2 linked regions of the Rhodopirellula baltica SH 1 genome follow. Each later gene encodes a partner of the first gene's protein in a complex. Links are inferred from orthologs where the notes say so. Each region holds a gene or a part of one and is shown in the gene's direction. Other genes may lie near its edges.

Region 1 (7,834 bases):
TTATATTTCCCCCGTACATTTGTAATCAGCCATGAGCCGCATTGGTAACAAGCCAGTCGCGATCCCCTCCGGTGTGACAGTTAGCATTGCTGACCGCAACATTGATGTGGAAGGTCCCAAGGGCAAACTGTCGTTCAAACATCGTCCTGAAGTGAAGGTCGCCGTTGACAGTGACACCAACCAAGTGATCGTTTCGCGTGATGGGGATGATCGTCCCTCCCGTGAATTTCATGGTCTGACCCGTGCGATCGTCGCCAACATGTTGGTTGGTGTGAAAGACGGATACGAAAAGAAGTTGGAAATCGTCGGCGTCGGTTACCTGGCATCGATCAGCGGTGACACACTGCAATTGCGTGTCGGCTATGCCAACGAACTGCACCGCAAAATCCCAACTGACCTGACGGTCACTTGCCCGGACCAGACTCACGTTGTGATTCAGGGCTGCGACAAACAAAGCGTCGGGCAATTCGCGGCTGAGATTCGCTCGCTTCGCAAACCTGAGCCTTACAAGGGCAAAGGGATTCGATACCAAGGCGAACAGGTCAAGATCAAACCAGGTAAGTCGGCCACCAAGTAGGTTTGCCGTCGCAATTGGCGGGGCGTCGCTCCGCTGTTTCCATTCATTTCATCCGTTCACAACGATCATCGTGGGTCGTCACTATGGACAAGAACAAAAAACTCCAAAGCAAACGCCTGCGTCGCCGGCGCCATGTTCGCAACAAGTTGCGAGGCAGTGCCGACCAGCCACGTTTGTGCATTCAGCGTACGCTGAAGCACTTCGCTTGCCAGGTCGTTGATGACCAAGCTGGCAAGACCCTTCTCAGTGCGAGCACACGCGACAAAACTGTCCGTGACCAAGTGAAGGCTGGTGGCAACTGTGACGCCGCGGCATTGGTTGGTAAGCTGGTCGCAGAAAAGGCTGCTGAGGCGGGTGTTAAGACCGTCAAGCTTGATCGTGGTCACAACAAGTACCACGGCCGAGTCAAAGCATTCGCAGACGCCGCTCGCGAAGCTGGTTTGCAGTTTTAATTTTCCCATCCCGCGACATTCATCGCAACGAATCAACATAGTCCGCCATGAGCAACGCACGAAACAAACGCAACAACAAGAACGAAGAGCAAGGTTTGGAAGCCGGTCTTCTGGACCGTGTCGTCAAAATCAAACGTTGTGCGGCTGTGGTTAAGGGCGGTCGCCGTTTCAGCTTTGCTGCGATGGTTGTCGTCGGCAACGGCAGTGGGCAGGTTGGTTGGGGCTATGGCAAGGCCAACGAAGTTCCACCAAGCGTGCAGAAAGCACAAAAGCAAGCTTCACGCAGCATGATCCATGTTCCATTGGTTGAGGGCAGCATTCCTCACCAAGTTTGGGGCCGTTATGGTGCCGCTCGCGTTGTCTTGATTCCAGCTGGTGCTGGTACGGGTATCATCGCTGGTCAAGCCGTCCGTGCTGTTTGCGAAGCCTGCGGAATCCACGACATTCTGACCAAGTCCTACGGAACCAATAATCCCGTCACGCTGGTCAAAGCGACCCTCGACGCGATGAGCAAGTTGCGAACCCGCGAGCAAATCGCTGCTTTGCGTGGATTGAACCCAGACGATTTGATCGAAGCCTAACAAAGCTGGCGGAATGCATCCGCCAAGAAGAAATTGCTTGGTTCCCATCGCTTTGAAGCGACCGACTTCGGATACCTTTGGCAAAGACACTCATTCAAACACTCGGGCAGCATGACTGACGCCCAACGCTCAGTCTCCCGCCCCCAGCCATTCCATCACTACTATGCAACTCAACGACGTTCATCGCGGTATTACGAAACACCGCCCTCGAAAACGCATCGGTCGTGGTCCTGGTAGCGGCACCGGCAAAACGTCGGGTCGTGGGCACAAGGGACACAAGAGCCGCAGCGGTTACAGCCGCAAGCCCAACTTCCAGGGCGGTGCGATGCCAATGTTCCGTCGCGTGCCAAAGCGTGGTTTCAACAACCGTTGGGCGTTGACCATCTTCGCTGTCAATGTTGGCAAGCTGAACGATGCTTTCAACGAAGGTGAAACCGTCACCCTCGAAGCACTCGCCGCCAAGAACCTCGCGAAGGGAAACTTCGACGAACTGAAGGTTCTCGGTGATGGTGAATTGACAAAGAAGCTGACCATTCAGGCTCATCGCTTCAGCAAGTCGGCTGAAGAAAAGATCTCGGCCGCGGGCGGGACAGCAGAAAAGCTGGCTCCGAAACGCACGCCAGACGAACGCGTCGAAGCCCTCAAAAGCGAAAAGTAATCCGGAGAATTCGCGGCCAATGACGGTCGCGACTTTCCACCTAACCGACAAAACAACAGGCCTTGGCGATTTCGTCGGGCCTGTTTTCTTTGAATTGGCACCAGTTGAAAAAGCTTCGCGGCAATCGTTCTTCCGTGATTTGGCTTTGGTTGCTAGTTTGATTGCCGTGGCGATGGTAATTTCCTTCGCCAAGTCCAGAACAACCTTTGCGTGCTCGCCATTTTTGCTTGGCGAGACGACATGAATTCACCCTGCACGATCGACGACGGACGGATCGATGTTTGAAAAGCTGCGAATCATTTTCTCGATCCCTGAACTTCGCAAGAAGGTCATGCTGACGATCGGGTTGCTTGCTATCTACCGGATCGGGTTCCATATCCCGTTGCCGATGATCGCCACCAACTTGGACAGCGGTGCTGGCGGCGGTGCAGCCGACTTTTTCGAAAAGGTCAGCGTTTTCGCGGCTAGCGATCTTCGTCAAGCGACGATCTTCGGCCTCGGAATCATGCCGTACATTTCGGCGTCGATTATCTTCCAATTGCTCGGCAGCGTTTACAAACCGCTGGAAGAGTTGAAAAAGGAAGGCGAAGCTGGCCGGAAGAAACTCAACGAATACACGCGTTATCTGACTGTGGTGATCTGCTTGGTGCAGAGCTACATGTATCTCAAGTTCATGCTGATGGCTGGCTCTAATGGCCAAAGCAGCATCAACCCGAACTTCATGAATGCGAACGAACAATTGTTCTTCGGCTGGCAAATCGTGGCCGTTCTGGTCATGACAACAGGAACCGTGTTCCTGATGTGGCTGGGTGAGCAAATTGACGAATACGGTATCGGCAACGGGATCAGCTTGCTGATCATGGCCGGCATCCTGGCTCAGATGCCTAAGGCACTCTACGAATTGGTGCTGGGGATGAAGACCGAACTGACCGGACTGGCAAAAGGCCAAGTCGGAATTGAGACCCTGATCATCTTGGTCGTGCTGTTTGTTGTCGTCGTCTTCGGTGTGGTGTTTATCACATTGGGACAACGCAAAATCCCAACTCAATCGGCCAAGTTCACTCGCGGTCGTCGCGTGTATGGTGGCACACGGCAACACTTGCCGCTTCGAATCAATCAAGCCGGTGTGATGCCCATCATTTTCGCCAGCTCGCTGTTGATGATTCCAGGTGTTCTGTTTGGGTTCCTTGCCGGTCAATTTGCGTCTGACGGTTCCTTGTTCCGCGGATTCAACCTGATCAGCTTGACGATGAGCGATCAGACCTCGTACTTCTTCAACCTGTTGTATGTCGGTTTGATCTTCTTCTTCTGCTACTTCTGGACAGCGATCACTTTCAACCCGAAAGAAATGAGCGACAACCTGCGTGATTCAGGAACCTTCATTCCTGGTTACCGTCCTGGTCGTCGCACGACGGACTACCTCGAAAAGGTGATGGTCCGGATTACGTATGTCGGTGCTGCCTTCTTGGGTTTGATTGCGATTGTTCCAACAATCGTTTACGGATCCCTGGGTGTTCCTTACTCGATCGCCGGTTTCTACGGTGGTACGGGTCTGCTGATCGCCGTCAGCGTCGCGTTCGACTTGGTTCAAAAGATCGACAGTCACTTGGTGATGCGAAACTATCGCGGATTGCTGGAAGGTGCCGGCGGCGGCACTTCACCCGTCGTTTGATCCTGGCAGTTTTGTGCGAATTGTCTTTATCGGCCCGCCTGGCGCGGGCAAGGGCACTCAGTGTGAACTGCTAAGCAAAGCTCTCAAGGTGCCTCACATTGGCACCGGCGGAATGCTGAGAGCTTTGGAGCCAGAAAGTGGCGAGCAGATTCATCTTCGAATCGATCGCGGCCACTTTGCACCGGATGATTTCGTGCTGCAGATGGTTGCGGAACGACTCTCTCAACCGGACAGCCGCACCGGTTATCTGTTGGACGGTTTTCCGCGAACGCAGGTCCAAGCCAGTGCATTCGACAAGCAACTCGTCGCGGCTTCGCTGAAACTGGATCACGTGTTGCACCTTCAAGTTTCGGCGGACGTTCTGATCGAACGTCTCCGCAAGAGGGGTGAAACCGAAAACCGTGCCGACGATTCCGAAGAGTTCATCCGAGAGCGTTTTCGCATCTACGAAGATCGCACTGCACCGTTGCTGGATCACTATCGGTGTCAGGGGTTGGTTCGGGACATCGACGCTTCCGATTCAGAGTCGCTGGTGCACGCATCGATTTGCGAATGCCTGAATTTCACACTCGCCTCGCCAGCTGAGTCCTAAGCGACGGCCTTTCCCAGAGCGGCGCGGACCAAGGTAGAGCCGACCCACTGCAGATGATGTTCTCAACGTGCTCGTCGAGAACGGCGTTGGCGTTCCATCCGGATCCGGCAACCAACTGGAACCGTCTCTGAAACCGTCACAGGTTTGCCCGCCAATACATCATCGATTGCATCCCGCAGGTACGGCTTGCTCACATTGCGGCCATCAGGACTATCGTCCATCGCCCCCATGTAGGCGATATTGCGATCGGCATCGAGCACGAAGAACTGTGGTGTGTACTTCGCCCCATAATCGCGAGCGATCTGTTGGGACTCGTCGTAGAGATAAGCGAAAGGGAACTGCTCTTCCTTCGCTTTCTCTTTCATGGCCGGCATCGCGTCCTCTTCGATCCTGTTGACGTTGACGGCGATCACCGTGACCGTCTTCTCTGCGTAGTCCTTCGTCAGTGCGATCAAGCGTTCTTCCGCGTCGATGGCGTAGGGACAACTGTTGCAGGTGAATGCCAGAACCACGACCTTCGAATCCGATAGATCGTTCAGGGACGAAGTCGTGTCCTCCGTGGTCGGCAACTCACTCCATTCGGGAGCCGGATCACCAATCTCCAGCACGGTGTTGAACTCTCCCGCAACAGCGTGGCCAGCCAAATGGATCCAGCAACAGGTCGTCAGGAGACCGACCAGAACGCAGCAACTTAATTTCATCGAGACTCTCTCGGACGAGGCGAAGACACCAACGATCAATGAGTTTAGCTGAACCACCTTCATCGGTAGCCAGGTTAAAAGATGGAATCACCGTACATCTGGTGAATCGCGTTCGCGACGTGTTGTGCGATCGCCTTGCTACCGCGAGCGTTGCTGTGGATCCCGTCATCGCTGAGACGAGAGTCTGGCATCCATCGACCAGGCGGAGCGTAGGGACTCATCAGGACAATTTCCCGCAACCATGTGTCTGAAACCAATTGGACATCGGTTTCATAAGCGATCTCTCTTTCCAAAGCCCAGAAAGGATCGAACATGAATCCGCGAGGGATCTCCATTAAAACCACCTCAGCATTTTGCAGACGGCATTGCTCGATGATTTGCAATAGATTTGCCTTGGTCTGATCGCGACTCTTTCCTTGCAAAAAGTCATGACCGCCCAGTTCAACGATCACGAGCTGTGGATCGTGAGAAAAGATCCGCTGCATCTGACTAAGTCCTTGGGATGTTGCGATCCCGGATGTTCCAAGATTGATGACTTCAACCTCAAGCATTTCGCTTAGCGGATCGGGGAAACCGTGATCCGGTAACATCCCGTCGGTTAGGCTGTCTCCCAAGCAAACGATCGAGCGAAACGGGTCAAAGGTCAATTCGCGACCACAATTTTGAATGACTTGCCATTCGACATAAAACCAAGTCCAAGTCGCGATCAGCGCAAGTGAAGTGCAGAGAGTTGCCCGCCGTGGCAACGTCATGCTTGTACGCATCCGAATGACGATCAACGCCAACATCAGACCGCTAAGTGTTATGGATGCCGGGGTGCGAGGCAGAAACTTCACGAGCAAGATGACGAGTCCCGCTACAAGCGGCAAATAGGCGGGACGCTCACTGTGAACCAGAACGAGATGCCAAACAATCCAGACGGCGACAACGAACGGGAGCACACTCGGAAACGCTAATAAAGAAACCGCCAGGATGCTGCCAATACAAAAGACTTTCAAAATGCCAGCAAACGACGACTTCTGTCGCTTGGTCGGTTTCGGTTTTGTCTCGTCGCTCTGAATCGAGCAATTCACGTCGCTCAAGTTCGCTTCGCCTCCATTTTGTTTCATCCTGCAGCCTGCTCGATTATAACGGCATCGATTGCTGCCCCGTTCATCGATCCTTCCCACCTAATTCATCCCCTGAACCCAAAGGATCAAAGCATGCCACGGCCTGCCTTTTACAGAGTTCTTCTCTCACTATGTGTCGCCGGTCTTCTATTCAGCAGCGGATTGGTTCTCAATGCCGAGGATTCCGGTCCGGTCTTTCGGGCCGGAGCTGCCACCAGCAACATCACACCGCCACTGGGCGAGATGATTGTCGGCGGTTGGAAACCAATTCCAGCCACCAATGTGCATGACGAACTTCACGCTCGCTGCCTGGTGCTGGATGACGGCAACACGAAGCTTGCTATCGTCCTTTGCGACAATGTCGGCATCCCTGAGGAAGTCTTTGATCTCGCCAAACAGCAAGCCTCTGATGCGACCGGGTTGCCATTCTCGAACATGCTGTTGGCATCCACGCACACTCATTCGGCAACAACCGCTCGCGGTGGTTTGAAGACAGCCAACGAAACCGAGCTGACAAACTATCAAACCTTTGTTGCTCATCGGATCTCGGACGGCATCCGTCGTGCGTTGGCAAATCTGGAACCGGCCAAGATTGGTTGGGGCACCGTGGAGGAACCGTCCGAAGTCTTCAACCGTCGCTGGTTCGTCACTGACGCCAGTCTGTTGGCCAATCCTTTCGGTGGCATCGATCAAGTCCGGATGAACCCACCTCGGGGCAGTTCCAAACTGGATCGACCAGCGGGTCCGACCGATCCTGAAATCAGCTTTGTCTCAGTTCAAAGCCCTGACGGCCGCCCGATCGCTTTGCTGGCGAACTATTCCCTGCACTATGTCGGCGGCGTTCGATCTGGCGAAGTCTCAGCGGATTACTTTGGCTACTTTGGGAAATTCATCGAAGAGAAACTTGATGCAACCGACCAGTCGCCACCGTTTGTCGGCATCCTATCCAACGGCACCAGTGGCGATGTGAACAACATCAACTTTGCTGACAAATCGCCCCAAAAGCACGAACCCTACGAGAAGATGCAGGAGGTTGCGGAGAAGGTCGCCAGCCGCGTGTTCGAAGCCCACCAACAGATCGTGTTCCATGACTGGGTGCCACTCGCCGTTGAACACACGACCTTGACGCTGAAGACCAGACAGCCGACGCCGGAGATGATCTCCCACTTTGAACAGATCAACCGTGACGACGATGAGAACCCCAGAAGCGGCCATCGCCGTGAAGAGATCTATGCGGATCGAATCACGAAAATTTTGGCTGGTCCCAAGGAAGTGGAGATTCAACTGCAGGCATTGCGAATTGGCGATTTGGGAATCGCGGCGATCCCGTTTGAAACGTTCACCGAAACGGGACTGGAACTGAAGGATCGCAGCCCCTTCCAACACACTTTTACGATTGAACTTGCCAACGGCTCCTTTGGGTACCTGCCGACGCCGCAGCAACATCGCTTGGGCGGCTACGAAACATGGCTGGGGACCAACTACGTTGAGA
Region 2 (9,144 bases), 2.1 Mb from region 1 along the record:
CGCTGATCGTCGCTCCGGCAGCAATCGCACCACGAGCCGCGTTTTGTTCCGACGCACCTTCATCGATGTCCCAACTGGATTCCATCGCTTCAATCAGCTCGGCCCAGCCTTCCGGTTCGAAACGTCCGGATTCCAACTCGCTTGCGTACTGGAGCATCCACTGACCGCTGAACTCAGTGTCCTTGGCGAAGACTTGTTGCAAGTGCGTCACCATCAATGACCGATCGTAGGCACTCAGTCCCAACCAATCGTCTCGCGAGCCCGCAGTATTCGCATCTGCATTTGCCGTGGTCCATTCGGAACGCAACTCATTCGTCGCCCGAACAGGTTGTGCTAATAAAGCCATCGCCGCAAAACGGCTGAGCTTGGGCTCGGGTTCATAACGAGTCAAACGCACCAGCGCGGGGAAAGCCTCCATCGTTGGAAGCGCCGCCAATCGTCCGATGCGTTGTCGGCGGGCCAAGACGGAACGTGAACCATATTCATTGAGAATCTCTTGAACGATTGGCGAGTCCGTACTGACCGCCCAAGGCACCTCGACACCGCTGGTCAACTTGCGAGCCACAATCGCAATTTCGTTGTCGGGATGGTCGCGGGCCTGTCGCAACGCGTCAAAAGCGGCCAAACCGATTCTCGACAATCGTTGACGGCAACGCACACGAGTCGCGTAACTTTGTGATCCCAATCCCTCGATCAGTTCGGCAATTTCTTCATCATCGACGACGGGCACCGTTCGAAGCCATTCGCTATCGGCCATCGCCGTGTTGCTGACAAACGATCCGCCACCGGGCCCGAGCAAACCCGCCAATGGGACGAGCAGCGTGCTCCCCACCAGGAAGCAAACCACCATCTTCAGAGGTCGACGGGTGGGATTTTGGATTCGCATCGTTAGGACTTCGTGTGAACGAGAGAACCGGTCCAAAAAAATTCGCATTCCGAATTGTAGCAACCTGGGACGACCACACGGGGCTCTCACCCGTGACAATTGACGGTGACATCTCCACTTTGGGTCAGACGCTTCAACGTTTTGTTTGATTCCCCCGGGGCAGACAATTAAGCTGCAACGGTCTGTTGTTGAACTATCCGCCTTTCGTACAGGGTCCCCGTCGCGATGAAGATTCGCTTTGCCTCGCCACTTCTCCTTTTCGCTTTGGCGATTGGCTTTCTGACCGCCACTCAGACCAATACCGCCACCGCTCAATCTGCTGTCCTGGCAGAAATTTACGGTCGCGGTGTCCACGCCTACAACGCTGGAAACTACAGCAAGGCGTACGAATTGCTTTCGATGGCGATCGATAACAACATCCGTGACCCGCGAGCGTATTACTTCCGTGGGCTGGCCGCCAACGCCAGCGGAATGGGATACGCCGAAGGTGATTGGCAAACCGGTGCCGAGCTGGAAGCCCGCGGCGGCGACTCGCGATCAATCGGTCGCGCCTTGTCTCGAATTCAAGGCTCGCAGCGTCTGAAACTCGAACTCGTCCGCGAAAAGGCTCGTTTGCAAGCTCTCGCGACCGGCGCCGCCCGCTCGCAAATCCGTTCGAATGAGCTTTCCGCTCAAGGCCAGCCTTCCGCTCCTTCGCGGGCCCCGGCGATGCAACGTGGTGCCACGCCTCCACCCGCTCCCGCCTCGGACGACAATCCATTCGCGGACGATCTGGCCAATGAGGACGCCGTGGTCGAATCCAACGATGCATTCGAAGGTGCGATGGACAATCCGTTGGCCACCGAAGCTGCCCCCGCCGATGCGTCCGCTGCTCCCGCCGACGGTGGTGCCAGCCCGTTTGACGGTGGCGACGCACCGGCAGACCCGTTCGCGCCCGCTGGTGACGGCGACCCATTTGCCCCTACGGGCGATGACGATCCATTCAGCGGATTCTGATTTAAGACAAAAGCCGGTTTGAGAGGCACGTTGTATAGAAACGCGTGCCTCCTCGAGCTCGGATTCGTTGTTCCCACAATGATTCGCCGTCCGTAAAGTGTGTTCCCCCGAGCACCTTTCCTCCAAACGGTCGCGAATCCTGTGTCTCCCACCATCGAATCCATTTGCCAATCCCTCTCCGCCATCGCTCCATTGAAGCTGGCGGAAGAATGGGACAACGTTGGTCTGCTGTTGGGAGACCGCTCGGCGGAAGCCCACCGGATTCTGACCTGTTTGACAATCACTCCGGCGGTGGTCGAAGAAGCGACCGAGCTGGCGGCGAATCTGATCGTCGCCCATCACCCGTTGCCATTCAAACCGATGGCTCGGATCACGACCGATTCGGCCGCCTCAGCGATGGTTTGGAATCTGTGTCGAGCCGGAATCGCGGTTTACAGTGCCCACACCGCTTACGATTCCGCTCGTTTGGGCATCAACGAACAGTGGGCAAATCGTCTCGATCTGACCTCGATCAAGCCCCTGACTCCGTCGTTGGACGACCCAACGCTCGGTTCGGGCCGCTACGGCGAGCTTTCTGAGCCGATGACGGCGAGAGAGTTTTTGAGCTTTGCTGCAAAATCGTGCGGCTCAACTCGGCCTCGTTTGGTCGGCGATTTTGACCGCTCAATCCGGCGTGTTGCCATCGGTTGCGGCAGTGGAGGCTCGTTCGTTGGTGCCGCCCGCCGAAAGGGATGTGACGTGCTGCTGACTGGTGAAGCCACCCTGCACACGTGTTTGGAGGCGGAAAACACGGGATTAACGATGGCTTTGGTCGGACACCACGCCAGCGAACGCTTCGCCATGGAAACGCTGGCCGAACAACTGCTCCGTGAGATCCAGCCCCTGCACGAAACCTTTGCCGGCGACCAGGATTCGTCGCCCCCGGACCCGTCGGGCAATTGGGTCCGTAGTAGCCAACGCGAACGAGATCCGATCGCAGTTGACCCAATTTCTCTGAACCCGTAACGTTGGAAGTTGGCATGGTTTACGCAAGCCGCACGCTTTCACACCCCCAATCGCACTGATTTGATCTTTTATGTCCATCCTGGAACGTCTTTGGGACCTCCTTGGCCTCGTCTTCGGTAGCACGTTCGAACGTGTTGGCAGCCTGGCCACCAGCGTGTTTGGCTCCGCCAATGCCCGACAAGTTGCGAAACTGCAGGAATCCGCCGACCGAATCACGGCGATGGAACCCAAGTTCGCGGCGATGTCCGACGAGGAACTTCGCGATCAAACCGTCTTGTTCCGCAAGCGACTTCGCGAAGGCGAAACGCTAGACGACATCATGGAAGAGGCATTCGCGGTTTGCCGTGAAGGCGGCAAGCGATTCCTCGGAATGCGTCACTACGACGTTCAGTTGATCGGTGGCATGGTGCTGCACTCTGGCGCGATCGGCGAAATGGTCACCGGGGAAGGTAAAACCCTGGTCGCGACCCTGCCCGCCTACCTGAACGCTTTGGAAGCCAAAGGCGTTCACGTCATCACGGTCAACGATTACTTGGCCCGTCGTGACATGGAATGGATGGCTCCGCTGTACATGAACCTCGGCCTGACCGTCGATGCGATCCAGTCCGGCATGTCGACCAGCGAGAAACAAGCCGCCTACCAGTGCGACATCACATACGGAACCAACAACGAATTCGGTTTCGATTACTTGCGTGACAACATGCGTCCGGCCGCCAAGGGCGACGATCGATTCCCAAGTGAAGTGCAACAATGCCAAGGCCCACTGAACTACGCCATCATTGACGAAGTTGACAATATTCTGATCGATGAAGCTCGGACGCCGCTGATCATCAGCGGACCCGCCGACTTGGATTTGGGGCGTTATGGCGAAGCCGATCGTGTCGCTCGACAATTGAAGAAGGAAGAACACTTCACCGTCGACGAAAAACAACACAACGTCACGCTGACCGATGAAGGCGTTCGTGCGGCCGAAGAATTGGCCGGCGTGGAAAGCTTCTACACCGCGGGCAACATGGAATGGCCGCACCTGATCGACAACGCTCTCAAAGCACATTACCTGTACAAGTTGGACGTCAACTACGTCGTCAAAGACAAACAGGTCGTCATCGTCGACGAGTTCACCGGTCGATTGATGGACGGACGGCAGTGGAGCGATGGTTTGCACCAAGCCGTCGAAGCCAAAGAAGGCGTGCCGATCAAGCAAGAAACACAAACGTTCGCCACCGCTTCGCTGCAGAACATCTTCAAGATGTACAAAAAGCTGTCCGGGATGACCGGTACGGCAATGACCGAAGCCGACGAATTCTGGAAGATCTACAAACTCGATGTGGTCGCGATTCCCACGCACCGTGGACTGCAACGGATCGAGCATCCCGATTTGATTTACTTGACCGAAAAGGACAAGTTCAAAGCCATCGCCGACGACGTCGAACGTACTCACAAATGGGACGTTGTGGTTCTGAAAGACGGCACGGAGATTTGGGGCAACATCAAATCCGAAACCGATTCAGTCGTTGAACTGCTGCCCAAAGGCGAGAAGCAAACCGAATCGTTCTCTCACGAAAAGATTGTTGCGATCGAGCGTGCCGGTCGTCCGGTTCTGGTCGGTACGGTCAGCATCGAAAAGAGCGAACGCCTCTCGGCACTGCTGGAACGCCGCGGCATCAAACACGACGTTCTGAACGCGAAACAACACGGCCGAGAAGCCGACATTGTTTCACAAGCCGGTCGGATCGGCGCGGTCACCATCGCAACGAACATGGCCGGTCGTGGTACCGACATTATCTTGGGCGGTAATCCCGAGACACTCGCCTGGTCTCAACTGCAACACAAATACCCGACGCGTTTGGAAGTGCCAGACGCCGAATGGAAAGCGCTCGTCGACGAAATCGACGAACGCGAAAACATGAGTGCCGAAGGCAAGATCGTTCGCGAAATCGGCGGTCTGTATGTGCTCGGTACCGAGCGACACGAATCACGTCGAATTGACTTGCAGCTTCGCGGTCGTTGCGGTCGTCAGGGCGATCCCGGCGGCAGCCGCTTCTTCTTGTCACTCGAAGACGACTTGATGCGGATCTTTGCTGGCGACTTTGTCAAAAGCATGATGGAACGCATGGGCATGAAAGAAGGCGAAGCCATCGAATCATCCCTCGTCACTCGCCGAATCGCCGCGGCTCAAAAGAAGGTCGAAGAACGCAACTTCGAAATTCGAAAGAGCCTGCTCGAGTACGACGAAGTGATGGACGAACAACGCAAACGCGTTTACCGCTATCGCCAAAACCTTCTCGACGGGCACAGCTCTCGCGAGATGCTGCTGACGTTGATCCACAACGAAATTCAATCGCAAGTCGAAACGTTCCTCGATCCCAACTACGGCGTCGACACGTTCTCGACCTTCGCCGGCGGAAAGTTGGGTTGCCAATTGGACGCACGCGATTTCCAGAACATGGATTTCGAAATGGCGGATACCTACGCGAAGGATCAAGCCGAACGTGCTTCCGAAGTCACCGTCGCCGAAGCCGTGGAAGAGAACCTTCCTGAATCAATGGAAGACGAGTGGAACTGGAAGGCCATGGCGACTTGGGCCAACACTCACTTGGGCACGAATTACCAAGACCACCAGCTGAAGAACAAAGATCGCGAAGAGATGATCGACGAGTTGATCGCTCACGCGCACAAGCAAATCGAAGAGACGGATCTGAGCGAAGGCGAACCATTGTTGGAGGCCGACTATGGCCTTCGAGTCCTTTGCGCCTGGATGCGCCATAAATTTGGAATCGAAACCACGCCGGAAGAATTCCGCGATGTGGAAGATCGTCGCAAGGTTACCGAGGAACTCAACCGACGTGCCGAAGCGGCCTACACCGAGAAAGAAGCCGAGTACCCGGTCCTGACCGGCATCTCGCGATTCACTGACAAACAGGGTGCCCAAGTCTCGCTGGACCGTGAAGGTTTGGTCGATTGGGTACACGGTCGCTTCAACCATGAACTCAGCGTCGATGAGGTCAAACTGAACCGCGACGACCTGAAGGTTCAATTGATTCAGTACAGCAAGCAAACCGCCAGTGCCTCTGGTGGAATGCACGCTCAAGCCGCCGAGAAAGTCGAAGATCTGTTCGGTCGAGCCGACGCTGATGTAACGGCCTCACTTGCCAGCGGACAATCCGGCAAACTGGAAGCCTTGGCGACTTGGTTGCAAGAAGAACTCGGCAATCGAAACACCGCCGAGGACCTTTCGCGAATGAACCGCGCCGAGCTGACCTTGGCCGTCAATGGTGCCGTCGACGACAAATTCCACCCCGAGATGCGTCGGATGGAACGGCAGATCCTGCTGAACATCGTCGACGACTCGTGGAAGAACCACTTGCTGACGATGGACCATTTGCGAAGCAGCGTCGGATTGAAGGGCTACGCCCAAATGGACCCCAAGGTCGAATACAAACGCGAAGGCATGCGTCTGTTTGAATCCATGTGGGATTCAATCGGCGAACGAGTGACCGACCTCATTTTCCGCATGGAGTCTTTTAACGATGACTTCATTCGCAGCACGTGGGTCGACGCGAGAACGCGTCATGACGACGCCCATGAAGCAGGCCGATCAGCTCAGCAAGCTGCCCAAATGGAATCCAACACCGCTGCACAACGTGCCGCCGCGGGAAGCGAAGGACGAGCCGAAGGCAGCGTCGACACCGTGCGAGTCGAAGAGCCTCGGATTGGTCGAAACGCACCGTGCCCCTGTGGCAGCGGCAAGAAGTACAAGAGCTGCTGCATGCGTCGCGACGGCTGATCAAAAAGTGGCATAGGCTTCCAGCCTGTGTTTCAAATCCTAGCGGCAGGGCGCAAGCCCTCCGGTTTCGAACCACCGGACGGCTTGCGCCGCTCCGCTTAAACACCCGGCATCAACGTTCCACTCCCCGCCAAGGACGGCAATCATGTGGCTCAACTTCGCCTATGCCGCTGCACTGACCGCGGTCTCGCCGTTGGTGCTGCATCGGATGATCCGCCACGGTCGCTATCGCCGTGGCATCGGCCAAAAACTGTTGGGGCTTTCATCGGACCGCGCCGCTGAAATTCGCGGTGATGCCGAACGAACGATTTGGTTGCACGCGGTCAGCGTCGGCGAAGTCAATTTGCTTCCCGAGTTGGATCGCCGGCTGAAGAAACTGCACCCCGAGATTGCGCTCGCGATCAGTTCTTCAACGGACACCGGTTACGACCTCGCTCGCAAGCACTTTGGTGATGAACGAGTCTTCTTTTGCCCATTCGATTTCACTTGGACCGTTCGCCGCACACTGAAGAACCTGCGATGCGAGCAATTGGTTTTGGCGGAACTCGAATTGTGGCCCAACCTGATTCGCTGTGCCAAGGAAGCGAACTGTTCCGTTCGAGTCATCAATGGTCGGCTCGGCCAAACCAGTGCGGCACGTTATCAGCAATTCGCGAAACTTCTGCGTTCGACGTTCGCACGTTTGGATGCCGTTGGCTGCCAAGACACCTCAGCCGCTGAGCGTTTTGTGGCCTGCGGAGTCCCATCCGAAAACGTCACCGTCACGGGGTCTCTGAAATTCGACAACGCACCTCGCACTCGTGACACGACTGAGGTCAACGAGCGCATCAACTGGTCGGGGATGGATCCTTGGCACCGGGTGTGGTGCTTTGGCAGCACGCAGGCCGGTGAAGAAGCGATGGCACTACGTGTCTATCAACGTCTTCGATCAAAGCATCCGGAACTTCGGTTGATTTTGGTGCCACGTCACGTGGAACGATTTGAAGAAGTCGCATCACTGATTCAGTCGCAAGGTTTGTCGGCCGTTCGCCGCAGCAGTAATGACAGCCAATACGCTGACCAATGGGAATCGGAAGAAGTCATCTTGATCGACACCATTGGTGAACTTCGTCACTGGTGGGGCGTCGGTCAAATCGCGACGGTCGGTGGCAGCTTTGGTGATCGCGGCGGCCAAAACATGTTGGAACCCGCCGGTTATGGATGTGCCGTTTCGTTCGGCCCCAACACGAAGAACTTCGACACGATCGCGAAACAATTGATCGCCGCCGAGGCAGCCGTGCGAGTGGCGAATGAAACAGAACTCGAACAATTTGTTTCACGCTGTCTGACCGACATTCCAGCTGCCGATTCCCTTGGCCAATCCGCTCGCGACTTGGTCAACCAGCACCGAGGTGCGTATCAGAAAACGCTTGAGATGTTGATTCCAATGCAAGTTCAGTCACGTCAAAAAGCCGCTTAACTAAAATTCCTCCGTAGGCCGTACCGAGCAACGCGAGCTACGGCATCCAAACCCAACCTGTCGCACGTTGGTCCTCAACGTGAACCACCCACCAAAAAACGAACCGCGAGCAAACACCCGGTCCGAATCAAACCGTGCCGAATGATTGCCGGAACTCCGCTGCCACTGCGGTCCGGCCTACGGATGGGTCACATGGCAAACGTAGCTGAGCATGCCAAGTAGGCCGTACCGAGCAACGCGAGTTACGGCATCCACACATAACCTGTCGCAGGTTGGTCCTCAACGTGAACCACCCGCCAAAGAACAAAACCCGCGATCAAACACTCGGTCGGAATCAAATCATGCCGACTGATTGCCGGAACTCCGCTGACGCTGCGGTCCGGCCTACGAATGAGTCACATGTCAAACGTTGCCGAGCAAGCCAAGTAGACCATACCGAGCAACGCGAGTGACGGCATCCAAACCCAACCTGTCGCACGTTGGTCCTCAACGTGAACCACCCACCAAAGAACAACGCCCGCGATAAAACGCCCGTTCCGAATCAAATCGTGCCGACTGATCGCCGGAACTCCGCTGACGCTGCGGTCCGGCCTACGGATGGGTCACATGTCAAACGTCGCCGAGCATGCTAAGTAGGCCGTACCGAGCAACGCGAGTTACGGCATCCACACATAACCTGTTGCAGGTTAGTCCCCAACGTGAATCACCCACCAAAGAACAAAACCCGCGATCAAACACCCGGTCCGAATCAAACCGTGCCCACTGACTGCCGGAACTCCGCTGACGCTGCGGTCCGGCCTACGGATGGGTCAAATGTCAAACGTTGCTGAGCAGGCCAAGTAGGCCGTACCGAGCAACGCGAGTTACGGCATCGACACCTATTCTGTCGCACGTTGGTCCCCAACGTGAACCACCCACCAAAGAACAAAACCCGCGATCAAACACTCGGTCGGAATCAAACCGGGCCGACTGATTGCCGGAACTCCGCTGACGCTGCGGTCCGGCCTACGG

What was found.
Region 2: the proteins of secY (region 1) and secA are in contact, whole or in part, in a crystal structure (PDB 3DIN), measured with the Thermotoga maritima proteins. The link is inferred for Rhodopirellula baltica SH 1 from one-to-one orthologs. Residues at the interface, in WP_004081795.1 of Thermotoga maritima: Glu108, Gly109, Glu110, Glu111, Ala236, Glu237, Arg238, Arg239, Ile240, Thr241, Ile242, Gln243, Tyr244, Ala245, Arg246, Arg247, Val248, Thr249, Gly250, Arg251, Arg252, Val253, Tyr254, Gly256, Ala257, Ser258, Thr259, Tyr260, Leu261, Pro262; in WP_004082002.1 of Thermotoga maritima: Glu261, Ala262, Arg263, Lys300, Ala301, Arg302, Thr303, Ile304, Ile305, Leu323, Tyr324, Asp325, Pro326, Val329, Ser330, Tyr333, Ile336, Lys340, Phe345, Val349, Glu363, Phe364, Tyr374, Ser375, Gly376, Gly377, Glu393, Ile395, Thr482, Ser483.

The regions. Positions count from the first base shown.
Region 1 is NC_005027.1:4,200,275-4,208,108, forward strand. What follows is about bases 1,810-4,742. They hold secY (preprotein translocase subunit SecY), read left to right. Parts: upstream 1,810-2,545; coding sequence 2,546-3,940; downstream 3,941-4,742. Other genes in these bases: rplO (50S ribosomal protein L15), read left to right, coding at 1,810-2,268; RB_RS27885 (hypothetical protein), read left to right, coding at 2,288-2,512; RB_RS16075 (adenylate kinase family protein), read left to right, coding at 3,954-4,532; RB_RS16080 (thioredoxin family protein), read right to left, coding at 4,595-4,742. In the rest of the region: rplF (50S ribosomal protein L6), read left to right, coding at 32-577; rplR (50S ribosomal protein L18), read left to right, coding at 661-1,029; rpsE (30S ribosomal protein S5), read left to right, coding at 1,077-1,610; more of rplO, read left to right, coding at 1,774-1,809; more of RB_RS16080, read right to left, coding at 4,743-5,296; RB_RS16085 (GDSL-type esterase/lipase family protein), read right to left, coding at 5,308-6,342; RB_RS16090 (neutral/alkaline non-lysosomal ceramidase N-terminal domain-containing protein), read left to right, coding at 6,505-7,834. UniProt on the Escherichia coli protein: The central subunit of the protein translocation channel SecYEG. Consists of two halves formed by TMs 1-5 and 6-10.
Region 2 is NC_005027.1:6,300,518-6,309,661, reverse strand. Bases 2,632-6,874 are described here. They hold secA (preprotein translocase subunit SecA), read left to right. Parts: upstream 2,632-2,957; coding sequence 2,958-6,674; downstream 6,675-6,874. Other genes in these bases: RB_RS24355 (3-deoxy-D-manno-octulosonic acid transferase), read left to right, coding at 6,820-6,874; RB_RS24370 (Nif3-like dinuclear metal center hexameric protein), read left to right, coding at 2,632-2,887. Outside these bases: RB_RS24380 (tetratricopeptide repeat protein), read right to left, coding at 1-886; RB_RS24375 (hypothetical protein), read left to right, coding at 1,112-1,882; more of RB_RS24370, read left to right, coding at 2,024-2,631; more of RB_RS24355, read left to right, coding at 6,875-8,133. UniProt on the Escherichia coli protein: Required for protein export, interacts with the SecYEG preprotein conducting channel.